4 regions of the Variovorax sp. LjRoot175 genome follow, and region 1 is predicted to be linked to each of the others. Evidence: predicted binding sites of a transcription regulator. Region 1 holds the regulator's gene; each other region holds the start of a gene.
The links. Region 1 encodes sigma-54, which starts transcription at its own class of promoters, with help from an activator protein. Its sites were predicted from a motif close to TGGCANGNAANCTGCTTT; they were not measured.
Positions count from the first base shown of each region.

Region 2: a site for sigma-54 is predicted at 4,995-5,012, ahead of ACSQ89_RS15275 (P-II family nitrogen regulator). Genes of this name have one in related genera too.
Region 3: a site for sigma-54 is predicted at 1,813-1,830, ahead of ACSQ89_RS10605 (DUF2126 domain-containing protein). Genes of this name have one in related genera too.
Region 4: a site for sigma-54 is predicted at 2,127-2,144, ahead of ACSQ89_RS05270 (MSMEG_0572/Sll0783 family nitrogen starvation response protein). Genes of this name have one in related genera too.

Region 1 is NZ_CAXURY020000001.1:5,505,183-5,512,254, forward strand. Features, by position in the region: gene ACSQ89_RS27305 (YceI family protein) at 1-225, shown strand, start outside; gene ACSQ89_RS27310 (GSU2403 family nucleotidyltransferase fold protein) at 206-1,249, opposite strand; gene ACSQ89_RS27315 (hypothetical protein) at 1,443-1,796, shown strand; gene ACSQ89_RS27320 (phospholipase D family protein) at 1,803-3,407, opposite strand; gene ACSQ89_RS27325 (RNA polymerase factor sigma-54) at 3,410-4,990, opposite strand; gene lptB (LPS export ABC transporter ATP-binding protein) at 5,005-5,781, opposite strand; gene lptA (lipopolysaccharide transport periplasmic protein LptA) at 5,778-6,470, opposite strand; gene ACSQ89_RS27340 (thiol:disulfide interchange protein DsbA/DsbL) at 6,597-7,072, opposite strand, start outside.
Region 2 is NZ_CAXURY020000001.1:3,069,535-3,076,606, reverse strand. Features, by position in the region: gene ACSQ89_RS15300 (Bug family tripartite tricarboxylate transporter substrate binding protein) at 1-175, opposite strand, end outside; gene ACSQ89_RS15295 (M20 family metallopeptidase) at 172-1,605, opposite strand; gene ACSQ89_RS15290 (LysR family transcriptional regulator) at 1,720-2,655, shown strand; gene ACSQ89_RS15285 (GNAT family N-acetyltransferase) at 2,681-3,910, opposite strand; gene ACSQ89_RS15280 (DMT family transporter) at 3,921-4,856, opposite strand; gene ACSQ89_RS15275 (P-II family nitrogen regulator) at 5,105-5,443, shown strand; gene ACSQ89_RS15270 (TIGR00730 family Rossman fold protein) at 5,449-6,039, opposite strand; gene ACSQ89_RS15265 (diacylglycerol kinase) at 6,080-6,478, opposite strand; gene ACSQ89_RS15260 (RDD family protein) at 6,475-6,936, opposite strand; gene ACSQ89_RS15255 (DUF3106 domain-containing protein) at 7,057-7,072, opposite strand, start outside.
Region 3 is NZ_CAXURY020000001.1:2,100,988-2,108,059, forward strand. Features, by position in the region: gene ACSQ89_RS10605 (DUF2126 domain-containing protein) at 1-1,757, opposite strand, end outside; gene ACSQ89_RS10610 (circularly permuted type 2 ATP-grasp protein) at 2,391-3,899, shown strand; gene ACSQ89_RS10615 (alpha-E domain-containing protein) at 3,918-4,874, shown strand; gene ACSQ89_RS10620 (hypothetical protein) at 5,097-5,540, opposite strand; gene ACSQ89_RS10625 (MlaD family protein) at 5,722-6,549, shown strand; gene ACSQ89_RS10630 (ABC-type transport auxiliary lipoprotein family protein) at 6,546-7,072, shown strand, end outside.
Region 4 is NZ_CAXURY020000001.1:1,048,739-1,055,810, forward strand. Features, by position in the region: gene ACSQ89_RS05260 (lysophospholipid acyltransferase family protein) at 1-306, shown strand, start outside; gene ACSQ89_RS05265 (PLP-dependent aminotransferase family protein) at 461-1,852, opposite strand; gene ACSQ89_RS05270 (MSMEG_0572/Sll0783 family nitrogen starvation response protein) at 2,199-2,681, shown strand; gene ACSQ89_RS05275 (Nit6803 family nitrilase) at 2,696-3,751, shown strand; gene ACSQ89_RS05280 (MSMEG_0568 family radical SAM protein) at 3,714-4,784, shown strand; gene ACSQ89_RS05285 (MSMEG_0567/Sll0786 family nitrogen starvation N-acetyltransferase) at 4,787-5,347, shown strand; gene ACSQ89_RS05290 (sll0787 family AIR synthase-like protein) at 5,344-6,345, shown strand; gene ACSQ89_RS05295 (MSMEG_0565 family glycosyltransferase) at 6,338-7,072, shown strand, end outside.

The DNA of each region.
Region 1 (7,072 bases):
ACGCTCACGCTGATGGGCCAGACGCGGCCCATCAAGCTCAAGGCCAGCCGCTTCGGCTGCTACCTCAGCCCGCTGATCAAGCGCCAGGTCTGCGGCGGCGACTTCGAGACCATCGTGGAGCGCAGCGACTGGGGCATCACCTGGGGCATCAACTTCGGCTTCGAGAACAAGGTGCGGCTCCTGGTGCAGGTCGAGGCGGTCAACATCACGGACCGGCCGAGCTAGGGCGCGATCGCTTCCTCGCTGCCGGTCCGAGGGCGAGCTCGAACTGTTCGAGCGCTTGAGGATGCCCACTCAAGGCCCTGCGCAAAGCAGGCAGGCGGGTTCTCGCCACTTCCTTGAGTGCGGCTGGCGCATCCCGAAACGAATCGGACAGAAGCTCGTCTTGCTGCTCGGCCAGGACGGCTCCCAGGGTCGCTGCCTGCAGCAGGTCCTTTTCGGCTTTCTCGGGCTTGGCCTTGCGCTCGGCGCTCGCGTAGAGCTTTTGCCAGACGAAGCGCTCCGGCTGCGGCAACGTCAAAGGGATGCAATGGCCGCCGGCAAGCGATGCGGCGCGACTTGGCTCCGCGAGCAGATAGTCATAGTGGGGCACGGTCTCGGCATGCCATTTCAGCTGCGGCAGGGGAACGGTCTTTCCAAGCTCCTCGCCATGCGTCAGAACGTCGACTCGCAATCCATCCCTGCCCTTGAGCTTCACGGAAGTCGAGGGCGCCTGGCTTGGAATCCCGGGAACAGGATGAAAACCAAGCCTGGTGGCTTCCATCGCTTCAAGAAAGGACGCCGGCGCTGCAAGCCTCAGCTTTTGCCGGGCGGCAATGTCGACGTCCTGCGTGCGGGCCGATACCGCCATCGCTCCGAGTTCGTTCAACCAGGCCATGAAGCCCAAGGTTCCGACCAGTGCGAGGCACGCGCCCAGGATGCCCGCGTTGTGAAGCTCGACCAGCACGCTCGCCACGCCTTTGTCCGCCACCTGGAAATCGAGCTTCCTGAGATTTCTCACCTGGGCGCTTGTCCATTGGGCGAACTCGATCTCGCGGGACACTTCGTCGAGTGCCGCGGTGTCCCCGTCTTTGCAGACGATCTGCTCGGCCTTCTTGCCAGGCGCCGGATAGAAGACCCGATACCAGTAGGCATAGCCTGTCCCCCGGCGCAACTGAAGGCTCCCGGGCGTTCCTTGAAGAAGGCGGCCCGCAGACGCAGTGCGTTCCTTGAGCTCGGCGTACTGCGTGCGGAAAGCCAGCTCATGCATGCGGTACAGGGCGTGCTGGACAGGCATGGATTTCTTACCCCACAAAACTGCATTTTATGTGGTAAGTCCGATCCTGAGCTGTACGTCCGCGCTGCAACATTCAGCAACAAGCTTCACGGAACAGGCGGGTCCTGCTTTACGCGGGCCAGGTGCAATGACCCCAACGGCACTTCATGCCTTCAGGAGTTTCTTCATGAACATCGCGCACACCCGTTTCTTCAAGTGGATCGCCGCCGGCGCCTTCTCCGCCGCAGCCGTGCTGGGCGCCACGTCCGCCAGCGCCAGGGACCTGGCCGTGTCGGTGGGCATCCATGTGCCAGGGGTCGCCGTCGGCATTGCCAGCCCGGTCCACTATGCCCCGGCGCCGGTCTACTACGACCCGCCGCCGCGGCACTACCGTCCGGCTCCCGTGTATGACTACCACCGCCCGCCGCCGCGGCACTTCTACCGCCATGAATACCGCGACGAGTACCGGCACGGTGATCGCCATCACTACCGTCATGACCGTCATGACCGTTATGACCGTCATGACCGTTATCGCTACTAATGAGGTCTAGAGCAGGCTCTCCGGCGCCAGCGGCGCCAGCAGCTCAAGCATCAGGTGGTCCCAGAAGCCCGCATCGGGCTCGCTGGTGAGCACCTGTTCGACGCCGGCCTCCTCGCTCACCCATTCCATTTTCTCGGTGCCGGGCGCGAAGCGCACCTTGTAGGCGCCCTGCTGCTTGAGCACCTCGACCAGCTTCAGCACCTGCTGCGCCATCTCGCGGCTGAAGATGAAGAGGCCGATCTCGGTGTTGTGCACTTCCGAGCGCGGGTCGAAATTCATCGAGCCGACGAAGAGCGTGCGCCCGTCGATCACGGCCGACTTGGCGTGCAGGCGTCCGATCTGCGTGCCGAACAGGCCCAGGCGCACGCTGCGCCGCGTGCGCACCGAGCTCAGCTCGTGGATCTCGGCGCCGAGCCGCAGCATGTCGGCCCGGTAGCGGCGGTAGCCGGTGTGGACCACGGGCTCGTCGGTGGCGGCCAGCGAGTTGGTGACCACGCTGATCTTCATGCCGCGCCGGCGGATCTCGCGCAGCACCTCCAGCCCCTCCTTGCCGGGGATCAGGTAGGGCGACACCAGCGTCACGTCGGAACGCCCGCGCCGCATCTGCTCGACCACGTTGTAGCGCACGCTGTCGACGTCGAGCAGCGGCACGCCGCCGTAAGTGACCTGTTTGCCGATCACGCGCTCGGGCGAATCGGCATACGCCTCGGCGGTGGTCCAGATGAGGTCGAGCTTGCCGGCGTTGAGGTTCTCGACGATCGGGCTGTAGCCCAGCAGGTCATTGGGCGCCGGCGGACGTGGTGCCGGGGTGGTGGCCGGGGCAGTCAGCTCCTCGAAGCGCCGCTGCCGTTCCTCCCGCGCGAGCGTGGGCGCGACCACGGTTTCGATCGGCCGCACGTGCTCGCTGTTCCAGTACAGGTCGAACAGGCTGGAAAGGCGCGGGATCAGGGCGCCGGCGACGAAGGTGTCGAGGTCGATGAAGTTCGCGCCGGCCGTCTGCGTGAAGTACGGGTTGCCGATGTTGCGCCCGCCGGCCACCGCCATCGCGCCGTCGGCGATGAAGAGCTTGTTGTGCATGCGCCGGTTGACGCGGCTGAAGTCGAAGAGCGAGGCCGAGAAGCGCCTGAGCATGCTGCCGCGCCCGGCCGGAAACGGGTTGAAGAGCCGCAGCTCGAGGTTGGGTGTGGCGGCCAGCGCGAGCAGCAGCTCGTCCTCGCCCGCGGTGTAGAGATCGTCCATCAGGAGCCGCACGCGCACGCCGCGCTGGGCCGCGTCGCGCAGTGTGCGCAGCAGGTAGCGGCCGGTCTCGTCGTTGTCGATCTGGTAGTACTGGACGTCGAGCGTGCGCTCGGCGCGGCGCGCGAGCTCGAGCCGCGTGTTGAGCGCGAAGTCGCCGCTGGGCATGAGCCGGAAGCCGCTCAAGTCCGCATCCGGCTGCGAGGCCTTGGCGATGCGGCCCAGCACGGTGCCGGTGGACAAGGGCATCGCCTTGGACGGCGTGCGCTCGAATTCGGCCGGCAGCATCGCGCAGCCGCTGGCGAGAAGAAGCACCGCCATCAAGACCAGGCCGAGGCGAATCCAGCTTGGGAGCGGACTCGGACGGCGACTCATCGCTAGAGTGCCTTGCGCAGGTTCGCAGGCGCGATGCGCAGTGCCTCGCGGTACTTGGCCACCGTGCGGCGCGCGCACTCGATGCCCTGCTCCTTGAGCATCTCGGACACCTGGCTGTCGGACAGCGGCTTCCTCACGTCCTCGGCGCTCACGAACTGCTTGATCAGCGCGCGCACCGCGGTGCTGGAGGCGTTGCCGCCGGTTTCGGTGCCGAGCGCCGAGCCGAAGAAGTACTTGAGCTCGACGGTGCCATAGGGCGTGGCCATGTACTTGGCGGTGGTCACGCGGCTGATGGTGGATTCGTGCAGGCCCAGCTCGTCGGCGATCTCGCGCAGCACCAGCGGCCGCATCGCGAGCTCGCCGTGCACGAAGTAGCTCTTCTGCCGCTCGACGATCGCGTTGGAGACCCTGAGGATGGTGTCGAAGCGCTGCTGGATGTTCTTGATGAACCAGCGCGCTTCCTGCAGCCGCTGCGACAGCGCCTGGCTGCCCTCGCCCTTGTGCTGCTTGAGCGCGCCGGCATAGATGTCGTGCACGCGCAGCCGCGGCATGACCTCGGGATTGAGCATGACGCGGAACTTCGCGTTGGTGCCGTGGCCGATGCGCGTGACGATCACGTCGGGCACGACGATGTTGCGCTCGACGTCGACGAAGCGGCGCCCCGGCTTGGGCTCGAGCCTGGCGATCAGCTGCAGTGCGGCGCGCACCTCGTCTTCGTTGCTGCGCGTGAGCGTGGCCAGGCGCTTGAAGTCGCGCCGCGCGAGCAGCTCCATCGGCTGCTTGCAGATCGCGATGGCGGTCTTGCGCACCTGGGCCTCCTCCTCGCTCTCCTTGGCGCTCGCCAGCTGGCGCAGCTGGATGGTCAGGCATTCGCCGAGGCTGCGGGCGCCGACGCCGGCCGGCTCCAAACTCTGCAGCAGGCCCAGCGCGACCTGGAAGTGATGCACCAGTTCGTCGAACTGGTCGTTGTCGTCGCCCGCGAGGCCCGAGGCCAGCGCCGGCAGCGAATCCTCGAGGTAGCCGTCGTCGTTGAGCGATTCGATCAGGAAGCGCAGCGCGGCGCAGTCGTTCTCGTCCAGGCGCAGCGACAGCGCCTGCCGGTGCAAGAAGGACTGCAGCGATTCCTGGCTGCGCGCGAGCTCGGTCGCATCGGTGCGCTCGTCGTCGCCGAGGTTGTTGGCGCGCGCGGGCGCATCGCCGCCCCATTCGCTGTCGTCGGGCGCGAGGTCGACCGTACCGTCGCCCTCCCAGTCGGGTTCGCTGTCGGCGGGCGCAGCCGCTTCGGCATCGCCGTTGGCGGCGACCGCCACCTCGGCCGGCGCCGCGGCCGGGCCGGGGACGAAGTCAGCCTCGCCCTCGGCCTGGCGGTCTTCGTCGCGCACCGGCGCATCGGCCGCCTCGAGACCGAACTCCTCGCGCGGCGCCTCTTCGGCCGTGCGTTCGAGGAACGGGTTCTCGTCGAGCATCTGCTCCACTTCCTGGCTCAATTCGAGCGTGGAGAGCTGCAGCAGCCGGATCGACTGCTGGAGCTGCGGCGTGAGCGCCAGGTGCTGGGAAACGCGAAGCGAGAGCCCTTGCTTCATCGAAGTACGGTCCCCTACATCCGGAAATGCTCGCCCAGGTACACGCGTCGTACCTCGGCGTTGTCGACGATCTCCGAAGGCGTGCCTTGTGCCAGCACATGCCCGTCGCTGATGATGAAGGCGTGATCGCAGATGCCCAGCGTCTCGCGCACGTTGTGGTCGGTGATGAGCACGCCGATGCCGCGTTCCTTCAGGAAACTGATGATCCGCTGGATCTCGATCACCGCGATCGGATCGATGCCGGCGAAGGGCTCGTCCAGCAGGATGAAGCGCGGCTGCGTGGCCAGCGCCCGCGCGATCTCGACGCGGCGGCGCTCGCCGCCCGACAGCGCCAGCGCGGGCGAATCGCGCAGATGGTCGACGCGCAGGTCGTGCAGCAGTTCGCCGAGGCGTTCCTCGATGCGCTGCTTCGACAGCGGCACCGGCCGGCCCGCGTCGTCGAGTTCGCGCTGCAGCTCGAGCACGGCGCGCACGTTCTCCTCGACCGTGAGCTTGCGGAAGATCGAAGCTTCCTGCGGCAGGTAGCTCAAGCCCATGCGGGCGCGGCGGTGGATCGGCATGTGCGCGATCGGTTCGCCGTCGATGCTGATTTCGCCCGCATCCGCCCGCACCAGCCCGACGATCATGTAGAAGGAGGTGGTCTTGCCCGCGCCGTTGGGCCCCAGCAGGCCGACCACCTCGCCCTTTTGCACGCCGAGCGAGACGTCCTTGACGACCTTGCGGCTGCCGTAGCTCTTCTGCAGGCCGCGCGCCTCGAGGCGGCTGCCCAGGACTTCGTTGCCGCCGCTCACTTGCGCTGCTCTCCGCCGAGCGTGGTGGTCGAGCGCAGGCCCGTTCCGGACGCCGGCGCGGAGGCGGCCGGCGCCGCCGGCCTGGCGGACCCGGCAGCGGGCGCGGAGGCGGCCGCCTTGGGCGTGAGGATGGCCTTGACGCGGCCGCCGGGCTGGGTCGCCACGCCCGCATTGGGCGGCAGCGGCGAGCCGTTGACGGTGAAGGTGTCGTTGCTCTGGTCGTAGACGATCAAGGGTCCGCTGCTTTCGTCGTTGGGTGTCGCGCCGACCAGGCGACGCATCACCGCACGGCGGATGAACTTCACGTTGTCGGCGCGGCTGTCGTACTCGATGACTTCCGACTCGCCCTCGATCCACTCGTCGGGGCCGGCGTCGCGCTTCTGCTTGAAATAGGCCAGCTTGCCGGGCGCGGCCGTGACGATGCCGTACTGGTAGCCCTCGGGATCCTGCCGCACGTCGATGCGGATGCCGCGGATGATGATGGTGCCCTTGGTCACCACCACGTTGCCGGTGAAGACGCTGGTCTGCTTGAGGTCGTCGTAGCGCATGGCGTCGGCCTCGATGTTCATCGGCTTGGTGCGGTCCGCCTTCTCGGCCTGCGCCGCCGACACGAAGCCGGCCACGCCCAAGGCGAATACGAAAGCGCGACAAAGGTGGCGAGAAACGGAGGAGGAATGTAACGATGTCATAAAAGGCACGAAACTTGCTGGGCGATTGTATGCGGCCTCATGGATCCGGTTTCCGCCGGCGGATGAAAAAGCCCGCCGAAGCGGGCTTCCTGCTGGTTGCCGCGACGAGCGGCGGGAGGCGCTTTTTTACGCGCTCTTGCGCGCTTCGCCGACCAGGAAGTCAGTGACCTGCAGCGCGCGGTCCATGCTGCGCGCGAGTTCGCCGTCCGTATACCACCTGCCCGCGATGCCCATCGCGGGCACGCCGGCCACTTGGTAAGCATCCTGCAGCTGCTTGGCGCGCTGGATCTTGCTCGCCACGCTGAAGGACTTGAAGTTCTCGGTGAACTTGGCCTTGTCGAGGCCGTTGGCCGCGGCCCAGTCGATGATCTGCTGCTCGCCCGAGAGGTTCTGGCGCTGCTGATGGATCGCGGCGAACACCTTGCGCTGGTATTCGTCGACCTTGCCCATCGCTTCCAGCGCGTAGTAGAGCCGCTGCTGCGGCTGGAAGCTGGGCTGGAAGGCGACCGGCACGCGCTTGAAAGACACGTGGGCGGGCAGCTTCTTGATCCAGGTCTCGAGCGTCGGCTCGAAGGCGTTGCAATGCGGGCAGCTGTACCAGA
Region 2 (7,072 bases), 2.4 Mb from region 1:
CGAGCCGATCGGCCAGCTTCTGACCCAGCGCGCGCGCCACGATGTCGGTGCCGCCACCGGGCGGGAAGGGCACGACCAGCTTGATGGTCTTGGCAGGCCAGGCATCGGCGGCCTGCGCAAGGCCGGCAGCGGCGGTGAAGGCGATGGCGGCAAGGAGTTGGGCGAGTTGCTTCATGCGGCTTTCTGATGGGAAGTTGCAGCGATCGATCCAGCCTGCCAGGGTGTGTTCGCGGCGGCATCGCCGAGATCCCAGTACAGGCCAGCCATGATCTGCAGGCCCTCGCGGGCGAGTGGCGCAAGCAGGTGTTCGTTGGGCGCATGCTGTGCACAGGCCGGGTAGGAGTGGGGCACCCACAAGGTCGGCAGGCCCAGCAGGTCGGCGAAGACATCGTTGGGCAAAGAGCCGGCGAGGTTCGGCAGAAGGTCGGGGCGCTGGCCCGTGCTCGCCTCGATGGAGCGCTGGGCCCAGCCGACCCAGGGGTTGTCGAGGTCCAGACGGGTCGCGGCGCCTTCGAGCGTGACCTGCACCTCGACCTGCCCGAATCCATGTGCGTCGAGATGGGCACGCACGATCGACGCGAGCTCGCGCCAGGGCGTGCCCACCACGAAGCGCAGCTGGCAATGCGCCACCGCTTCACCGGGGATCGCATTGACCGGCCGCTGCGGCGAGCCCGCGCCGAGCGCGAGCACCTCGATGGTGTTCCAGGCCATCAGCCGCTCGGCCGGGTTCAGACCGGGCTCGCCCCAGCCGGCATCCAGCGCGGGGTCGTCCGCGCCGCCGCCGATCTCGATGGCCGCCAGGGCTTCGTGTACCGCGTCCGGGATGCTTCGCGGCCGAAGCGCGTCGACCAGGATGCGGCCCTTGGCATCCACCAGCGTCGCCACCGCATGGCTCAGCACCGTGGCCGGGTTGGCGAGCACGCCGCCCCAGTTGCCGGAGTGATAGCCGCGCGGCCGGGCGCGCAACCGCAGGCTGAAGTTGACCGCGCCGCGCGAACCGAGGAACAGCGTCGGGCGCCGGGCGTTCACGCGCGGCCCGTCGCAGGCGATCAGCAGATCGGCGCGCAGCTTGTCGGCCTGCTGCCTGCAGACCTCATGCAGGCCGGGCGACGCGGCCTCCTCGCCCATCTCGAGCAGCAGCGTCACGTTGTAGCCCAGCCGGCCGTTGCGTGCCCGCAGCACCTGTGCGAGCGCGCCGAGGTTGATGGTGTGCTGCCCCTTGTTGTCGGCCGTGCCGCGTCCGTACCAGCGCTCGCCCTCGATCGTCAGCGTCCACGGCCCGAGGCCTTCGCGCCATTGCGCGTCCTGGCCGCTGACGACGTCGCCATGGCCGTAGGTCAGCACGGTGGGGAGCTCGGCGCCCTCGATGCGGCGCGCAATCAGGAAGGGTCCGCCGCCGGGCGCCGGGTTGTCGATCAGCTCGCAGGCGAAGCCGAGCCGCGTGAGCGGTGCGCTCATCTCCTCGCGCAGGTAGGCGCCGAGCGCGGGCGTCGTGGCGCCGGTGTCGCTCTCGGTTCGGAACGCGATGCGTCGCCGCAGGTCGGCCAGGAAGCGGCCGTCGTCGAAGTAGGCGGCGGCAGCGGAGAGACAGTCGTTGCGTTGCATGGTCGTGGATGCGTGTGATGGCGAGGATGCAAGTAAAAGGCCTGAACAGCATTGCGTGAACCACCGAATTGGCAAGCTACCATTGCCTTCAAGGCAACGCTCGAGAACACGCCAATGACACCCTCGATCCTCAGCATCCCGATGCGCTACTTCATGGAGGTGGCGCTGCACGGGTCGGTCAGCCAGGCGGCGGCCCGGCTTTATGTCGCGTCGTCCGCCGTGAGCCGGCAGATCGCGAAGCTCGAGGATTCGCTGGGGACCGCGCTGTTCGAGCGCAAGGCGCGAGGCATGGCGCTCACGCAGGCCGGCGAGCGCCTGGCCGCCCATCTGCGAACGACGCTGGCCGACACCGAGCAGGTGGTCGAGCAGGTGCGCGGCATCGGCGGCCGGGAAGCGGGCCGCGTCCGCGTGGCTTGCACCGAGGGCTTCGCGGTGGGTTTCATGCCCGAGGTGATGCGCCGCTTTCGTGCGTCGCATGCGCAAAGCCAGTTGCAGCTCCATGTGGGTGCGCCTGACGAAGTCAGTGCCTTGCTGGGGCGCGGCGAAGCGGACATCGCACTCAAGTACGCGGTTGCGCCCGAGCGCGGTTTCCGCATCGAGCACTCGGCGCCCGCGCCGGTGTACGCGCTGATGTCCCCGGACCATCCGCTGGCGCGCCAGCGCGCCGTCAGCGTGGCCGAGGTGGTGCGCCATCCGCTGGCCGTGGGCAGCAAGGGCGTCACCGCGCGGCAGTTGTTCGACCTCAGTTGCAGCGTGCAGGGGCTCAGCTACGAGCCCGCCTTCGTCAGCAATTTTTCATCGGTGCTGCTGCCGTTGGTGCGCGCGCCCGATATCGTCCTCTCCGGCCATCTCACGGCCGTTCACCTGATCGAGAACGGCACGCTGGTTGCACGGCCCTTCGTGGAGCCGCAGATGCACCAGCGTCGCCTGCAGGTGCTGTCGCTCGACGGCCGCACGCTGTCGCCGCTCGCGCGGGCGCTCGTGCAGCAGCTGGTCGCGGCCATCGCCGGCGGCGGCAGGCGCAGACTGGGCCGAGCGCGGAAGATGTAGATAGCAGTGGCCGTTCTCTCGGCACTCATTCGGCATGGCGGAACGGGCTGCGTTCGCCGAGATGGTCGATGTAGTTCTCGATGCCCTCGCCCTCGCGCTCGAGAAATCGTTCCACGGCGTCGGCGAAGGCCGGATGGGCGAGCCAGTGCGCGCTGGTGGTCTTCACCGGCAGCAGCGCGCGCGCCATCTTGTGCTCGCCCTGCGCGCCGCCTTCGAAGCGCTGCACGCCGTGTTCGATGCACCAGGCGAGCGGCTGGTAGTAGCAGGCCTCGAAGTGCAGGCAATCCACGCGCTCGAGCGCGCCCCAGTAGCGGCCGTAGGCGACCGAGGCATCGTCCGAAAGCGCGATCAAGCTGCTGGCGATGGCCTGGCCCCCGCGCTCGGCGACGAAGAGCAGCCAGGCTTCGGGCAGCTTCGTGGCCATGCGGTGGAAGAAGTCGCGGCTCAGGTAGGGCGGGTTGCCGTGCTCGCGGTAGGTGCGGGCATAGCAGCGGTAGAAGAAGTCCCAGTCGGCGTCGCCGATGTCGGCGCCGCGCGACCAGCGGAAGCTCACGCCGGCATCGTGCACCTTGCGGCGCTCCTGCCGGATCTTCTTGCGCTTGTCGTGCGAGAGGCTGGCGAGGAAGGCGTCGAAATCCTTCCAGCCGGTTTCGCCGCCGGGCCGCTCCAAGGCGGAACGCGCCCCCTCGGGGGGCAGCGAGGACACGCCAGTGCCGAGCGTGGGGGCTATGTTGTTCCAGTGGAACTGGACGGTGTGCCTGAGCATCAGGCCCGCATCGGCGCAGGCGGCGATGTCCTCGTCGGCGGCGAACAACAGGTGCAGCGACGAGAGCTCCTCTTCCTTGCACCAAGCCACGAGCGCCTGCACCAGCAGGGCGCGGCTGCCGGCGTCGCGCGCGAGCAGGCGCGCACCCGGCACCGGCGTGAAGGGCACGGCAACGACCGCCTTCGGATAGTAGGCCAGCCCGTGCTGCTCATAGGCATTGGCCCATGCCCAGTCGAACACGTACTCGCCGTAGGAATGCGCTTTGATGTAGAGCGGGCAGGCGGCCGCCAGCTGCCGTCCGCGCCACAGCGTGACGAAGCGGGGCGTCCAGCCGCTGCGGGCCGAGGCGCTGGCGCTCTGGTGCAAGGCGTCCAGGTAGGCATGGCGCATGAAGGGGGAGGGCGCGGCCTGCGTGGCCAGCAAGTCGTCCCAGGCCGCGGCATCGATCTCGGATGCCGCGCCGTGAATGCGGATGACAGGGTTGGTCAAAGGAGCCTCGTCAACGCTTGCGTGTGCCTAGGGTTTCGGCAATGTAGATGCCGCCGAGCACCAGGGCCAGCGCCACCGCGTGATAGGTCGACAGCGCTTCGCCCAGCACGAGGACGGCCAGCAGCGGCCCGAAGATCGGCACCAGGTTGAGGAAGACGCCGGCCCGCGCGGGACCGATCAGGCCGACTACGTGGATGAAGCTGATCTGCGAAATGAAGGAGGGCAGAAGTCCGATGAAGAGGATCAGCGCCACGCCCTTCGGCGTCGGCATGAAGAAGTCGCCCATCGCGATTTCTGCCGCGACCAGCGGCACCGAGACGAGACAGGCCACTGCCGCCGTGGCGGCGAAGAACACGATGGCCGGCACTTGCGGGCGGCGGCGCAGGCCAAGCGCGTAGCCGGCATAGAGCAGGCTGGCGATGATCATCCAGACGTCGCCGATGTTGAAGGCCAGGTCCGCGAGCAAGGCCAGTTGGCCGCGCGAAGCCACCATGGCGATGCCCGCGATGGTGAGCACCACGCCTGCGAGCTGCAGCCAGCTGATCCGGGTACGGAAGAAGAACAGCGTGCCCACCAGCACGAGCACCGGGATGGTGCCTTGGATGATCGCGATGTTGATCGCCGTCGTGTGATGGGCGGCGGCGTAGAACAGCGCATTGAAGCCGGTGAAACCCGCCGTGCCCATGAGGGTGATGTAGCGCCACGAGGGCAGCAGGCTGCGCCAGTGGGCCGCGATCTGGCGGCGCGAACTGAGGCCCAGCGCGATGCAGCAGACGATCCAGCGCGAGAAGGTCAGCATCATGGGCGACACCTCGCCCACCGCGAGCCGGGCGGCCACCGCGTTGGCGCCCCAGATCAGCGTGGTGAATACCAGCAGCGGGTAGGCTTGGCCCTGGAGCCAGGGAAGGAAGGAGCCGAAAAAGCCGGCGGAAGAACCTGAGCGCATCGAGCGCCGAGCGTATCAGTCCCAGTCGCCGGGCGTGGAATGCGTTCGACAAGCCATGGCTTCCGAAGGCGAATGACATAATTTCGCAGCGGGTGGCCTCGCCGGCAACTCGCGAAGACGGCCGATGCGACGGCATCCTGGCACGCTACATGCAGGACGCCGAGAGCATCGACGAGATCGTCGCTGCGGGTTACGGATTGGCGCTACCCTACCAGCAAGTTCAACGAAACCGCCGGAAGAGAGACCGTATGAAGCAAATCACCGCCATCGTCAAACCGTTCAAGCTCGACGACGTGCGCGAGGCCCTGGCCGAGGTTGGCGTCACCGGGCTCACCGTGACCGAGGTCAAGGGCTTCGGCCGACAGAAGGGGCACACCGAGCTCTACCGTGGTGCGGAGTACGTGGTCGACTTCCTGCCGAAGATGAAGGTCGAAGTGGTGGTCAACGAGGCCGATGTCGAACGTTGTGTCGACGCAATCGTGAGCGCCGCCCGCACGGGCAAGATCGGCGACGGCAAGATCTTCGTGACCAATGTGGAGCGCGTGGTACGCATCCGCACCGGCGAAGAGGACGAAGCCGCCGTCTAGGGCGCTCAGAGCATCTCGGCGAGCTTGTCGCCACGCGGATGGCGGCCCGCTTCCTCGACCAGGGCTTCGAGCAGGGCCGGGGCTTCGCCGCCCGCTCGTATCAACCCCATCTGCCATTCGCCCATGAAGCCCTCGCGCACGCTGTGGGCAAGAAATTCGAGCAGGCCGGCGTAATAGCCCGCAACGTTCAGGATGCCGACCGGCTTGTCGTGGTAGCCGAGCTGGCGCCAAGTCCAGATCTCGAACAGTTCCTCGAACGTGCCGATGCCGCCCGGCAGGGCGATGAAGGCGTCGGCGCGTTCGCCCATCATGGCCTTGCGCTCGTGCATGGTGTCGACGACGTGCAGCTCGTCGCACAGTGGGTTGGCGAGCTCCTTGTCGACCAGGGCCTTCGGAATGATGCCCACCACCCGGCCGCCCGCCGTGCGCGTGGCCTCCGCCACCGTGCCCATCAGGCCGGTGCGGCCGCCGCCATAGACCAGTTGGCCGCCGCGTTCGCCGATCCAGCGGCCGACCGCCTGGGCCACGGCCGCGAACTCGGTCCGCTCGCCGGGGCGCGAGCCGCAATAAACACAAATCGAGAAACGAGGAGTCATCCCCCGATCATGCCGCGATCGGATGACGCTCAGCTTGCATTCAGGTCGCGAAACGTTGCCACAACGCGGCCGCCCAGACGCCGCAGCACAGGACGATCGACAGCAGCACCGCGGCGCTGCCCAGGTCCTTGGCGTTCTTGGAAAAAGAGTGCCATTCCGGGCCCACGCGGTTGATGGCGGCTTCGATGCCGGTGTTGAGCAGCTCGACGATCAGCACCAGGATCACGGTCGCGGCAAGCAGCGACACCTCGACCCAGCTGTGGCCGACCCAGAACGCAGCCGGAAGCATGACGATGGCGCACAGGACTTCCTGGCGGAACGCGGCTTCGCCCCAGCCGGCGCGGAAGCCGTCGAGCGAGATCAGGGTGGCATGCCAGATGCGGTCCAGGCCGCGTCGCGACTTCTGCGGATTGACGGGGTCGTTGATGTTGGCGCTCATCTGCGGCTGAGAGGCTTGGAGGGAATCAGGCGGGTACCGGCCCAGGCATCGTGCCAGAACTGGCGCTCGGGGTGGAAGCGCGCGAGCAAGGCCCAGACGATAACCCAGCCGAAGATCAGTACGGAAGATTCGCCGCCGCCGAGGTCGAAGGGTGCGATGGCGGCGAGCGGCGGCAGGAACCAGACCCAGCTCAAGAGGTAGCGCAGCAGCGCGCGGCCCTGCGTGAGCGGTCGGCCGAGCCGGTCCACCACGCGGATGCCCCAGGTTTTCATGGCCAGCGTCTGGCCTTTGGACCAGAACCACACGAAATAGACGCCGAACACGACGAACAGGAAGGCCTGCAGCAGGTGCCGGCGCGAATCCATCGCATCGCGCATCTGGCCGAGGGTGCTGAACAGCCAGCCGGCGACGAACACGACGGCGAAGAGCAGCATGCCCTCGTAGAGCCAGCAGGCCATGCGGCGCCACAGGCTGGGCGCGATCAGGGCGGTGGGTGCGATCGGTGCGGGTGTTTCGGCGAGACGCGGTCGGCCGGGGCCGGACCCCTCGGGAGAACTGGAAGCCATCGACACCTTGAGTCAGGGCGCGGAGGAA
Region 3 (7,072 bases), 3.4 Mb from region 1:
GCGCCGGCGAGCCCGCCTTCATAGCGCGCACGGAAAAGGGTGGAGGCGGGCAGCGGCGCGCGCGGCGCGGTGGGGTCGCGCTCCACCAGGTAGGGATAGTCGCCCTTGCTGACCCAGGGTTGCGAATCGAGTGGCAGGCGGTAGCCCATCGGCGAATCGCCGGGGACCAGGTACATGCGGTCGTCGCGCAGGAACCAGGGGCCGGTCTTCCAGCCCGGTCCGGCGAGCGCCGGCGCATCGGTGTCGGCGTTCGCGGCCTCGATCGGCAGCATGTAGCCGATCACCGCATCAAGCTTCTGCGTGAACACGCGGCGCAGGCGCACGCGTTCCAGCTCGTCGTCGAGCTTCGAATCGAAGGGGTCGACGTTCACCGGCAGCCGGCGCTCGCGCCAGAGGTAGTAGTAGACGTCTTCGTAGCCTGGCTGCACGAAGCGGTCGGTGAGGCCGAGCTTGTGCGCGAGCGCGCTGGTGAAGCGGCGCGCGTCTTCGCTCGTGTAGTGGGTGGGCGTGCGTTCGTCGGCGAAGAGCTCGGGCTTGTGCCACAGCGGCTGGCCGTCGGCGCGCCAGAAGATCGACAGCGCCCAGCGCGGCAGCTGTTCGCCCGGGTACCACTTGCCCTGGCCGAAATGAAGGAAGCCGCCCTGGCCGTATTCGGCGCGCAGCTTGTGCACGAGCTCGGTCGCGTAGCCGCGCTTGGTCGGGCCGAGCGCATCGGTGTTCCATTCGGGCGCGTCGCGGTCGCTGGTGGCGACGTAGGTCGGCTCGCCGCCCATCGTGAGGCGCACGTCGCCAGCATTCAGGCGCGCGTCGACTGCCTCGCCGAGCGCCAGCACCTCGGCCCATTGATCGTCGGTATAGGGCTTGGTCACGCGCGGCGATTCGTGGATGCGCGTGACCTTCATCTCGTGGGCGAATTCGACCTCGGCCTCGTCGACCGCGCCTTCGATCGGCGCCGCACTCGAAGGTGTGGGCGTGCAGGCCAGCGGGATGTGGCCTTCGCCGGCCATCAGGCCCGAGGTGGCGTCGAGCCCGATCCAGCCGGCGCCGGGCAGATAGACCTCGCACCAGGCGTGCAGGTCGGTGAAGTCGACCGTGGTGCCGCTGGGGCCGTCGAGCGCCTTCACGTCGGGCGTGAGCTGGATCAGGTAGCCCGAAACGAAGCGCGCCGCCAGGCCGCAATGGCGCAACAGCTGCACCAGCAGCCAGCCCGAATCGCGGCAGGAACCGGAGGCATTGGCCAGCGTCTGCTCGGGCGTCTGCACGCCGGGCTCCATGCGGATCAGGTAGCCGACGTCCTTCTGCACCTGCTGGTTGAGGCCGACGAGGAAGTCGATGGTGCGCTTCGTCTTGCGGTCGATCTTCTCGAGGTAGGCCGCGACCAGCGGCGTGGCAGGGTCGGCCACGAGGTAGGGCGCGAGTTCCTGCGCCTGCGATTCGGTGTACTTGAAAGGGAAGTTCTCGGCCTGCGGCTCGAGGAAGAAGTCGAAGGGGTTGTAGACCGCCATCTCGACCACGAGGTCGACCGTGACCTTGAACCCGCGCGTCTTCTCGGGGAACACCAGCCGCGCCTGGTAGTTCGCGAACGGGTCCTGCTGCCAGTTGATGAAGTGCTGCTCGGGCTCGACGCGCAACGAATACGAGATCACGTTGCTGCGGCAATGCGGCGCGGGGCGCAGGCGGATCACCTGCGGTCCCAATTGCACCGGGCGGTCGTACTTGTAGTGGGTGACGTGGTGGAGAGCGGCGTGGATGGACATTTTTTCTCGGAACGTCGAGGTTGCCTCGGAGTGAGACGCATACTAGCCCACACGGTTAGCAATTAGCGCGCCACAGAGAGCGTGTAAGGGAGCGATTGCAGCATGTCATCAGGGATCGTTGCGTGACGCCGGGCGGGGAGCCGCGCGGCCTGGCTTTCTTTGCCGCCATGGCCGGCTCGGTGCTGGGCGCTGCGCTGCAGTTGCAGCAGGCGGCGCTGTGACATGGTGGTGTTTACGCCGGGGTGCTGTTGGCCGCGGTCGCCGGCGGGCTGTTGCTGCGGGGATTGCGACGCTCGGCCCTGGCCATGCTGCTGCTCGGCGCGATGGCCGGCGCCGGCCTCGCGGGCTGGCGCGCGACCGCCTATGCGGGTGATGCGCTGGCGCCCGCGCTCGAGGGGCGCGACCTGCAGGTGGTGGGCATCGTTTCGCAGATGCCGCAGCGCGGCGATGGCGCTGTGCGCTTCTCTTCGACCTCGAATCGGCGCGCTGGGGCCGGCGGTAACGACCGCGGCATGCCGCGCGTGCCCCCGCGAATGCCAGCGCCGGACCGCGAAACGCTACTGGCACCACGTTGTTCCCTAGAAGCACTGGCCCTGAACTTGCTAAGCTACGCCCAAGGAGATTGGTCGTCCCATGCACAAATTCGACGAGATGTACGAGCAGCTGCCCTACCATGGCGCAGCGGTCCGAAACCACTACAAGCGCTACGACCAATGGCTCGCGAAGCAGCCCGGCGAGGTGATGCGATCGCGGCGCGAGGAGGCGGAAATGATCTTCCGCCGGGTCGGCATCACCTTTGCCGTGTACGGCGCGAAGGACGAGGACGGTTCGGGCACCGAGCGCCTGATCCCCTTCGACCTGCTGCCGCGCATCATTCCCGCGCACGAGTGGGAAAGCATGGAGAAGGGGCTGGTGCAGCGCGTGACCGCGCTCAACCGCTTCATCCACGACGTCTACCACGGGCAGGAGATCGTCAAGGCCGGCGTGGTCCCCTCAGAGCAGATCTTCAACAACGCGCAGTACCGCCCCGAGATGGTGGGCGTGAAGGTGCCCAACGACATCTACTCGCACATCTCCGGCATCGACATCGTGCGCGCGCCGGACGCGGCCGGCAACGGCGAGTACTACGTGCTCGAAGACAACCTGCGGGTTCCCAGCGGCGTGAGCTACATGCTGGAGAACCGCAAGATGATGATGCGGCTCTTCCCCGAGCTGTTCAGCCAGAACCGCGTCGCGCCGGTGGCGCACTATCCCGACCTGCTGCTCGAAACCCTGCGCGCCTCCGCGCCGCCCGCGACCGCCGAGCCCACCGTGGTGGTGCTCACACCCGGCATGTACAACAGCGCCTACTTCGAGCATGCCTTCCTCGCGCAGCAGATGGGCGTGGAGCTGGTCGAAGGGCAGGACCTCTTCGTCAAGGACGACTTCGTCTACATGCGCACCACGCGCGGCCCGCGGCGCGTCGACGTGATCTACCGCCGCGTCGACGACGACTTCCTCGACCCCGAGGTGTTCCGCCCCACGTCGACGCTCGGTTGCGCCGGCCTCATGCGCGCCTACCGCGAGGGCAACGTCGTGATCTGCAATGCGGTCGGCACCGGCGTGGCGGACGACAAGTCGATCTACCCCTACGTGCCGAAGATGATCGAGTTCTACCTCGGCGAGAAGCCGATCCTCAAGAACGTGCCCACCTACATGTGCCGCAACAAGGAGGAACTCGACTACACGCTGGCCAACATGAAGGACCTGGTGGTCAAGGAAGTGCACGGCGCCGGCGGCTACGGCATGCTGATCGGCCCGGCGGCGACGCATGCCGAGATCGAGGACTTCAAGAAAGCCGTGCTCGCCAAGCCCGACGGCTACATCGCGCAGCCCACCTTGAGCCTGTCGACCTCGCCCACCTTCGTGGAGGCCGGCATCGCGCCGCGCCACATCGACCTGCGCCCCTTCGTGCTCTCGGGCAAGGAAGTGCAGATGGTGCCCGGCGGCCTCACGCGCGTCGCGCTCAAGGAGGGCTCGCTGGTCGTCAATTCGTCGCAGGGAGGCGGCACCAAGGACACCTGGATTCTCGAAGGGGACCGTCGCACCAAGCCGCGCTCGGAATCGCAGTCGCAATCGCAATCGCAAACCCAAGTGGGTTGATCAGGGGAGCACCACAGCATGTTGTCACGCACCGCCGATCACCTCTACTGGATGTCGCGCTACACCGAGCGGGCCGAAAACACCGCGCGCATGCTCGACGTCAACTACCAGACCTCGCTCTTGCCGCAATCGGCCGAGGTTGCCAAGTACGGCTGGCAGGGCCTGCTCTCCATCAGCGAGCTGCTGCCCCTGTTCAACGAAAAGCACGAGCACATCGTGCCCGACGAGGTGATGGAGTTCATGGTCAAGGACGAGTCCAATCCCTCGTCGATCCTTTCGTGCCTCCGAGCCGCGCGCGAGAACGCGCGGGCCGTGCGCGGCGCGCTCACCACCGAAGCCTGGGAGACGCAGAACACGACCTGGCTCGAGGTCAACCGCATGCTGCGCGCCGGCGAATTCGAGCGCGACCCGGGCCAGTTCTTCGAATGGGTCAAGTTCCGCTCGCACCTCTCGCGCGGCGTGACCCTGGGCACCATGCTGCAGGACGAGGCCTTCCACTTCTCGCGCCTGGGCACCTTCCTGGAGCGCGCGGACAACACGGCACGCCTGGTCGACGTGAAGTTCCATGCGCTCAACAGCGAGTTCTTCGGCACCGCCACCGAGGAAGACCAGGAGTACGACTTCTATCACTGGAGCGCGATCCTGCGCAGCGTCTCGGCCTTCGAGGTCTACCGCAAGGTGTACCGCGACGTGATCAAGCCTGAACGCGTGGCCGAGCTCCTGATCCTGCGCGCCGACATGCCGCGTTCGCTGCATGCGAGCCTGGTCGAAGTGGTGAGCAATCTTGCGAAGGTGCAGAACGACCAGAGCGCGGAGACGCAGCGGCGTGCGGGGAAGCTGCTGGCCGATTTGCAGTACGCGCGGGTCGATGAGATTCTGGCGACGGGACTGCATGCCTATCTGACGCAGTTTCTCGATCGGGTGAATGAGTTGGGGTGGCGGATCAGTCAGGACTTTTTGGTGCCTGGGCACTGAGCATTTTTCGACTGCGAGTCGGCGACTACGGCGCGCTGTGGGCGCAAGTTCATCGACCTGTAGGACCGACTCTAAACACCGATGGGCGATTCAAAGCAGACTTTCCGGTCCGCCACGGATTCGATGGTGATTCATTGTTGGGTGCATCGTGCCGTTCCCTATGAAACACATAGTGCGAGCGGAACATGATGTCCAGCGCATAGGCCGCCATGCGCCGTGACTCTACCTTCGAGCGGCCAAAGCGGCCCTGATAGTACGCGGCCATCGTCGGCTCGGCCAAACGGTACTGCTTGCGAATTTGACCGAGCAGTTCGTGGTTACAGGGTTCCTTTCGCGCCCAGTCGGCGAGCGACGCATCGGGCGAATCGTGTTCTGGTTTCGCGGGTCATCGTCGCCTACCTGCGCGATGAAATCGTCGGACTTCGTTGCTTCCGGAACCGCGAAGATCGCGTACTGATCGCCTCTCCATCCGTATGGAGTTTCATCAACGACCAGGCGATAGCCGGCTTGGCTGACTTTCTGCCAGTACGCGCTTCGGTGCGAGAAGTTGCCGGTCTTCGGCTGCTTGTCGAATGCCGACGGATCCGCTGTGAGCGCATCGCCGCCGGAGATGTCGAGATCCGAGGTTCCAAGGACCAGTTCACTGGTCACACCGGTCGGGATCACGGGTGGGGAATATAGGTAGGGGATGTCCTTGCGTGGCGAGGGGTTGAGGCTCGCCCGCCAACAGGTCGAAAATGCAATCTTCGCATCGCGTGGCAATTGCAGGGATGACGGACTAGGCTGGCACCGGCCCAAGCGCCTATTTGGCCGGCGATGTGCGGGCTAGCCATGGAGGCAATGCGCGATGAAAAACGATGTCAACACGAAGGCGCGACTTGCGTTCGTGGCGTTCCTGCTTGTGTCGATTCTCGCTGGGGCAATCTGGTATTTTGTTTCCGTAAGCGATTATGTGAACTATCAGATTTCTACCGAGGAGTCCGTCTCCGGCCTCATTGCCGATGCTCCTGTCGAATTCCACGGCGTTGATGTGGGAAGGGTGAAAAGCGTCAAGCTGGTCCGGTCGAATTCAGTGAGTATTTTGTTGAGTATCGACAAGACCGCTCCGATTACCTCGGCCAGCGTCGCCACGATCACCTCGCGTGGACTCGCTTCGCGAGGATTCACCGGCTACGTTTACATTGCTATCGAAGACGTCGGCATCGATTCGCGGCCGCTGGCAGCACGGCCGGGCGAACTTTATCCGACAATACCGACGGCGCCGTCGAAATCAATGACGCTCGATGGGACGCTGACTCAGATGAACGAGAATGTCCAAGCCGTCACTGAGCTGCTGCAATCGACATTCGACGAGAAGACCATCGCATCGCTGAAGCAATCGGTCGACAGCTTGCAGCAAGTAACCAAGGTACTGGCAGAAAATGCCAGGAAGCTGAACTCGATCGTTGCCAATACCGAGCGCGCGAGTCATCGTCTGGAGCCTCTGCTGGAATCGAGTCATGACACAGTGAGAGCGCTTCAGACGCAAATCCTGCCTGAGGCTCACAAGACTCTGTCCAATCTCGATGCGCTGTCCAGTTCCCTCTCCGGCGTGGCGACCAGGATCAATCGAGACCCGTCGATCTTGATTCGCGGCACCAGGCCTCCACCGCTTGGGCCCGGGGAAGAAAAATGAAGGGAAGTATGGCGAGGGCGGCGCTGGTTGCGCTATGTGCCATCCTGCTTTCGGGCTGTGCCCTGTTGTCGCCGGTCGATACTGCCGCCAAGAAACATGTGCTGAGCAGCATCCCACTCGACCTGCCCAACGAACGGACTCGCTCCGCGACCCTGTTGGTTCTGGTTCCCGAGACCCATCCGGTCTATGGCACGACGCAAATGGCCTATACCACCCAGGCCCATCAAATCGCGTATTTCAGTCGGAATGAATGGGCGGAAACACCAGCGCAGATGATGCTGCCTCTGATCGTCAAGACAATTTCGAATACGCACTATTTCAGCGAGGTCCGGTCGCCTCCTCATTTTGGTCGCCACACTTTCGCTCTTCGCACCGAAATCCTGGAGCTCAAGCAGGACTTCACTTCAGACCCGGCGATACTGCAGCTCACGATACGCTTCCATCTAAGTCGCGAGGCAATGAATCGGGTTATCGCGACCAAGGAAGTGTCGGTGCGCGAACCCTTGCGGGAGAGAAATCCCTC
Region 4 (7,072 bases), 4.5 Mb from region 1:
ACCAGCGACGGCAGCAGCGTGCTGCCCTTCCACGCTAACCTGCTGCAGGCCGCCATCTCCTCGGGCGCGCCGGTGCAGCCCATCGCGCTGCGTTTTGCCGATGCCGCCACCGGCGAAACCAGCCAGGCGCCGCGCTACATCGACGACGACAACCTGGCCAGCTCGCTGTGGCAGGTGCTGAAGGCGCCGCCGCTGCTGGCGATCGTGCGCTTCGGCGAGCCCCAGCCTGCCTGGGGCCGCGATCGCCGCGCCTGGGCGCTTTCGCTGCATGCCGACGTGCAGGCGCTGCGCCGCCAGACGCACTGAGCAGCCAGCAAAAAAACAGCGCCCCGTTGGGCGCTGTGCAACGGCGCCGTAGCGCCGGGAGGAGGAACTGAATGTGCAAGCAGGTTAGCCGTCGCTCCCCTCCCGCCCTGCCGGAGAAGGCAATGCGCGCACGTGGGCGTTGGCCTACAGGGCGCTACATCACCGTGGCGTGCGGATGCAGCGGATGGGCCAGCGTGTCGGCGATCAGGCGCAGCGCGTGGTCGCACGCCTCCCGCGACATCGGCCCGCCGAGGCAGATGCGCACCGCCTCCGGCGGGGTGCCGTCGGTGGAGAAGGCTGCGCTGGCGACCACGCCGACGTTCTGCGTGCGCAGGTAGGAAGCGAACTCGACCGGGCTCCAGGCGGAGGAAAGCGGCAGCCACAGATGGAAGCCCTCGCTCTGCGCGGCGATGCCGTGCGCGCCCAGGTGCCGGCTGGCCAGGGCCTGCCGGACGGTGGACTCGGCGCGGATGGCCTGCAGCATGGCGTCGGCCGTGCCGTCTTCCACCCACAGCGTGGTCAGCGCGTTCGTGATGGGCGATGACATCACGGTGGTCGCGCGCATCGCGCCGGCCAGCCGCTGCGACTGCCGCGCGCCGGGGGAGCGCACGTAGGCGCTGCGCAGGCCCGCGCCCAGGGTCTTCGAGAAGCCGGTGATGTAGTAGGTCAGTTCCGGCGCCAGGGTGGCGATGGCGGGCGGCACCTGCCGCGGCAGCATCGCGTAGGCGTCGTCCTCGATGATCGGAATGGCGTAGCGCAGCGCGATGTCGGCCAGCGCCTCGCGGCGTGCGCGCGACATGGTGGCCGTGGTCGGGTTGTTGAGCGTGGGGTTGCAGTACAGCGCCTTCGGTCGCAGCGTCTTGCAGGCATGCTCGAAGGACTCGCCCATCGGCCCCTCCTCGTCGAGCGGCAGGGCATGCAGCTGGATGCCGAGCTGGGTCGCGATCGCCTTCACGCCGGGGTAGGTCAGCGCTTCCACGCAGATCAGCTCGCCCGGTCGCGCGAGCTGCGAGAACAGCGCGGTGAGCACGCTGTGGATGCCGGGGCACACGAGGATCTGGTCCAGCCGGCAATCGGGAACGCGGGGCCGGATCCACTGCATGCCGGCTTCGCGGTCGCGCGCCGTGCCGCCGAAGTCCTGATAGCGCAGCAGTTCGTACATGCCGGCTTCGGCCATGACGCGGCCGGCGCTCTCGCTCATTCGTTCCAACAGCGCCGCATCCTGCGGCTCGGGCGGCAGGTTCATCGTCATTTCGGCGCCGCCACCGCCGCGCAGTGGAAGGCTCGGGCTGCCGCCGCGGATGAAGGTGCCGGTGCCCGAGCGCGAATCGATCAGCCCGCGCTTGCGCGCCTCTGCATAGCCGCGTGCAACGGTCGTGTAGTTGAGATGCAGATCGGCCGCCAGGTCGCGCAGCGTGGGCAGCTTGTCGCGCGCGATCAGGCGGCCGGTGCGGATGTCGTCGGCGATCAGGTCGGCCAGCAGCAGGTAGGCCGGCTTGTTGCTGCTCTCCAGGCGCTTTTGCCATTGCTGGGTGGTCTTGCTCATGGGGTGGTTGATCGCATGGGTTGATTGCATGGGCGCAGCACATTCGACGCATGAAGCGTGCCGGGCTTCTCTGGCCCGGATGCATTGATCGCGTGCATGCAGGTCCATTGATCGGGTGCATTGATTGCATGGCGGGTGCCTCAATCGAGTGCAAAAGCGGCCACCTGAAACTCGTTCGGCGGCCCTTTGGCGGGCCTAGGAATTTTTTTGCCGGGCCCCAGGCCGCACCGCTTCTCGTTGATCGCGACTTGATCGCAAACAGGCCGCCGGCCAGTGGCACAGAGCGTGCGAAATCGAAGGGCGCGCAACCCACCGATCAACGTCTTTTCCTCTACCGGAGTACCTCATGCCCAAAGTCCTCAAACCCGCGAACGCCGCCGGCGAACACCTCGTCGACTACGAAGAAAAAGTCTTCGAAGACGTGAAGGCAGAAGCGGGCGAGAAAGCGCTCGTCACCTTCCACACGGTCGCCTTCGAAGGCTCGATCGGCTTCGTCAACCTGCTGCAGGCCACGCGCCTCAAGCGCAAGGGCTTCGAGACTTCCATCCTGCTGTACGGCCCCGGCGTCACGCTGGGCGTGCAGCGCGGCTTTCCGACGCTCGGCGACGAAGCTTTTCCGGGCCACCAGAACTTCAACAAGCAGATCACCAAGTTCATGGAAGAGGGCGGCAAGGTCTACGCCTGCCGCTTCGCGCTGCAGGCGCTGTACGGCCATGGCGAAGGCGCGCTGATCCCGGGCATCACGCCGATCAATCCGCTCGACGTGCTCGACATCATCCTGCTGCATCGCAAGGCCAACGCCTTTATTTTGGACACCTGGACGCTGTGAACCGGGGCGCTGCCATGTCGACACCACGCATCGTCCGGGCCGCTGCGATTCAGATCGCGCCCGATTTCGAGAACCCCGACGGCACAGTCAACAAGGTCTGCGAGGCCATCGACGAAGCCGCGGCCAAAGGCGCGCAGCTCGCGGTCTTCCCCGAGACCTTCGTGCCCTACTACCCGTACTTCTCCTTCGTGCAGCCGCCGGTACAGCAGGGCCCGGCCCATCTGCGGCTGATGGAGCGGGCGGTCGTGGTGCCGGGCCCGGTGACGGACGCGGTGGCCGAACGGGCCAGGGCGCGCGGCGTGGTCGTGGTGCTGGGCGTGAACGAGCGCGACCACGGCAGCCTCTACAACACGCAGCTCGTCTTCGACGCCGACGGCCGCCTTGCGCTCAAGCGCCGCAAGATCACGCCGACGTACCACGAACGCATGATCTGGGGCCAGGGCGACGGCGCCGGGCTCAAGGTGGTCGACACGCGGGTCGGCCGCGTCGGCGCGCTGGCCTGCTGGGAGCACTACAACCCGCTGGCGCGCTACAGCCTGATGGCGCAGCACGAAGAGATCCACTGCGCGCAGTTCCCCGGCTCGCTGGTCGGGCCGATCTTCGCGGAGCAGATGGAGGTCACGATCCGCCATCACGCCCTGGAGTCGGGCTGCTTCGTGGTCAATGCCACGGGCTGGTTGGCCGACGAACAGATCCGCGCCGTCACGCCCGACGAAGGCCTGCAGAAGGCGCTGCGCGGCGGCTGCCACACGGCCATTGTCTCGCCCGAAGGCAAGCACCTGGCGCCGCCGCTCACCGAGGGCGAGGGCATGGTGATCGCCGACCTCGACATGGCCTTGATTGCCAAGCGCAAGCGAATGATGGATTCGGTCGGCCACTACGCGCGGCCCGAGCTCCTTAGCCTGGCGCTGAACGACCGCCCCGCCACGACCACGCAGCCCATGCACGGCACGCCCGCATCGGGCACTTCATCCAACGACACCGGGAGCACCCGCCATGACCACGAGCGAAACCCCATCGAGCCGGCAACTGATGACCGAGCTGCAGTCCTTCGGCTTGCGGCTGGCTGATCCGGGCGCCGGCGCGGCCAGCCGCCGCGGCGGCGCGGGGCCGTCGGACCACAAGGCCATCACAGTCGACGGCCACACGATCATGGTGCCGGTCCACACCTCGAGCGCGTGGAACTCGCCGTTCACGGCGCAGGCGCCGGATGCGGAAGGCCGCAGCACCCTCACGCGCGGTAGCATCCCGATCGCGCGCATCAGCTTTCCGAAGCAGCCGCGCTTCTATGCCATGCAGACCTTCGACGGCGTGCCGTACTCGCACATCGCGACGCTGCACGGCTCGGACGTGCTGGCCACCACCGTGCTGCAGACCTGCATCCGCTACGAGAGCCGGAAGAAGAGCTGCAAGTTCTGTGCGATCGGCCAGTCGCTCGCGGCGGGACGGACCATCGCGCGCAAGACGCCCGAACAGCTGGCCGAGGTCGCGCGCGCCGCGGTGCTGCTCGATGGCGTCAAGCACATGGTGCTGACCACCGGAACGCCGAACGCCACCGACCGCGGCGCGCAGATCCTCTGCGAGAGCGCCTTCGCGATCAAGGCGGCGGTGGACATTCCGATCCAGGGCCAGTGCGAGCCGCCCGACGACGACCAGTGGTTCCATCGCATGAAGGCCGCGGGCATCGACTCGCTGGGCATGCACCTCGAAGTGGTGACGCCCGAAGTGCGCGAGCGCGTGATGCCTGGCAAGGCCAGCGTGCCGGTCGCGCGCTACATGAGCGCCTTCGAGGCGGCGGTCGGCGTGTTCGGCCGGGGGCAGGTCAGCACCTACATCCTGGCCGGGCTGGGCGACACGCGCGAAGCGATCCTGGAGATCTGCGACCGCCTGCTGGTGCTCGGCGTCTATCCCTTCGTGGTGCCCTTCGTGCCGATCAGCGGGACGCCGCTGGAAGACCATCCTGCGCCCTCGCCGGAGTTCATGAAATCGATCCTGCAACCGCTCGGCCGCAGCTTGGGCGAAGCCAATCTCCGGTCCAGCGACATCAAGGCCGGCTGCGGCAAGTGCGGCGCCTGCTCGTCGCTGTCGGTCTACGAAAGCTGAACATGCCCTGCATCCTCGATGACGTCGTCGAACCGGCCTTGCAGTACGCGCCGGTCGAGTTCCTCGTGCGCGAGGCCGCGCAGGCCTGGGAGCGCGACGAGGCGCATGCCTTGCGCCGCGCCGTCTTCTGCATCGAGCAAGGCATCTTCGCCGGCGACGACCGCGATGCGATCGATGCGCAGGCCCAGCTGCTGGTGGCCATGTCCTGCCTCGGCGGCATGCCCGACCAGGTGGTGGGCACGGTGCGCATCCACGAAGCGGCGCCGGGCCTCTGGTGGGGCTCGCGGCTGGCGGTGCATCCCTCGTTCCGCAGCCAGGGGCACCTGGGCGCGACGCTGATCCGGCTGGCCGTGTCGCGCGCGCATGCGCAGGGCTGCGAGACTTTTCTTGCGCATGTGCAGTCGCAGAACGTGGCGCTCTTCCACAAGCTGCACTGGCGCTCGCTCGGCGAACTGGCCATCCACGGACGGCCGCACACCGAGATGCAGGCGGAGCTGGACTTCTATCCGCCTTGCCACGATGCCGTGAGCGGTTTCGTGTCGCGTCGCAAGGGCACCGCATGACAAGCCTGGCCGAGATCGTTGCCGAGCTGCGCGCGAGCCGCGGCTTCGCGCACAAGCGCGATATCTCCGATATCGTGTCGGCGCTCGGCCAGGCGCTGCCGGGCGGCGCTGCCGACCTGTCGCAGGTGGTGCCGCTGGGCGACGACTGCGCGGCCATTCCCGACGGCCAGGGCGGCTATCTGCTCTTCGCCATCGAAGGCCTGGTCGAGGACTTCATCGAACGCATGCCCTGGTTCGCGGGCTACTGCGCGGTGATGGTCAACGTGAGCGACATCTACGCGATGGGCGGCCGGCCGACGGCTGTCGTCGATGCGCTCTGGAGCGCCGGCATGGACCCGGCGGACCAGATGCTCAAGGGCATGGCCGAGGCCTCGGCGAAATACGCGGTGCCGATCGTCGGCGGCCACAGCAACAATCGCAGCACGCGCCCGCAATTGGCGGTGGCGATCCTGGGCCGCGCGCGGAAGCTGCTGACCAGCTTCTCCGCGCGCCCCGGCGACCAGCTCGTGATGGCCGTCGATCTGCGCGGCGCCTACGAGGAGCCCTTCCCCTACTGGAACGCATCGACCCGCGCCCCGGCCGCGCGGCTGCGCGGCGATCTGGAGCTGCTGCCGCAGCTGGCGGAAGCGGGCCTTTGCGATGCCGCCAAGGACATCAGCATGGCCGGTGCCGTGGGCACGGCGCTGATGCTGCTCGAATGCTCGCAGGCCGGCGCAGTGATCGACCTGGACGCTATGCCGCGTCCCGCCGGCGTGCCCCTGCTGCGCTGGCTGAGCTCCTTCCCCAGCTACGGCTTCATCCTCAGCGTGCGCCCCGAGAAGCTTGCCGGCGTGCTGGCCCGCTTTGCCGCGCGCGACCTCGCCTGTGCCGTGGTGGGCGACGTCAACGACACGCGCACGCTGGTGCTCAAGCAGGGCGCCGAGCGCGAACTGTTCTGGGACCTGAACCGCGACGCCTTCATCTGCGAGGCTGCCGATGCGCAGGTGCTCCATGCGTGACGAAGGCCGCACGCAGGCGCCGCTGAAGATCGGCCTGCTCACGCATTCGGTCAACCCGCGCGGCGGCGTGGTGCACACGATCGAGCTCGCCCATGCCCTGCACGATGCCGGCCACCAGGTCACGGTGATGGCGCCGGCCGCACCGGGCCAGAACTTCTTCCGGCCCGTGCGTTGCGCCACCGAACTGGTGCCGGTCGCCGGCGCGTCGCGCAACATGGTGGAGATGGTCGGCCAGCGCATCGAGGCCTATGTCTCGCACCTCTCGGCCTTGCTGCAGCACACCCGCTTCGACGTGCTGCACTGCCACGACGGCATCGGCGGCAACGCGCTGGCCACCCTGCGCGAACGCGGACTGATCGACGGCTTCGTGCGCACCGTCCACCATCTCGACGATTTCGCTGACGCGCAGCTGATGCGCTGGCAGCAGCGCTCGGTCACCGAAGCCAGCCAGGTGTTCTGCCTGAGCCGCCAGTGGCACGAGGTGCTGGCGAAGCAGCACGGCATCGACGCATCGGAGGTATGGAACGGCATCGACACCCGGCGCTTCACGCCCGTGCCCGAAGCGGGCGATGCAGCGCTGGCGCGCAGGCTCGGCATTCGCACGGATGCGCCGGTGCTGCTCGCCGTGGGCGGCGTCGAGAAACGCAAGAACACGCTGCGCCTGCTGCAGGCCTTCATCCGGCTGCGCGCCACGCGGCCCGATCTCCAGCTCGTGGTGGCCGGCGGC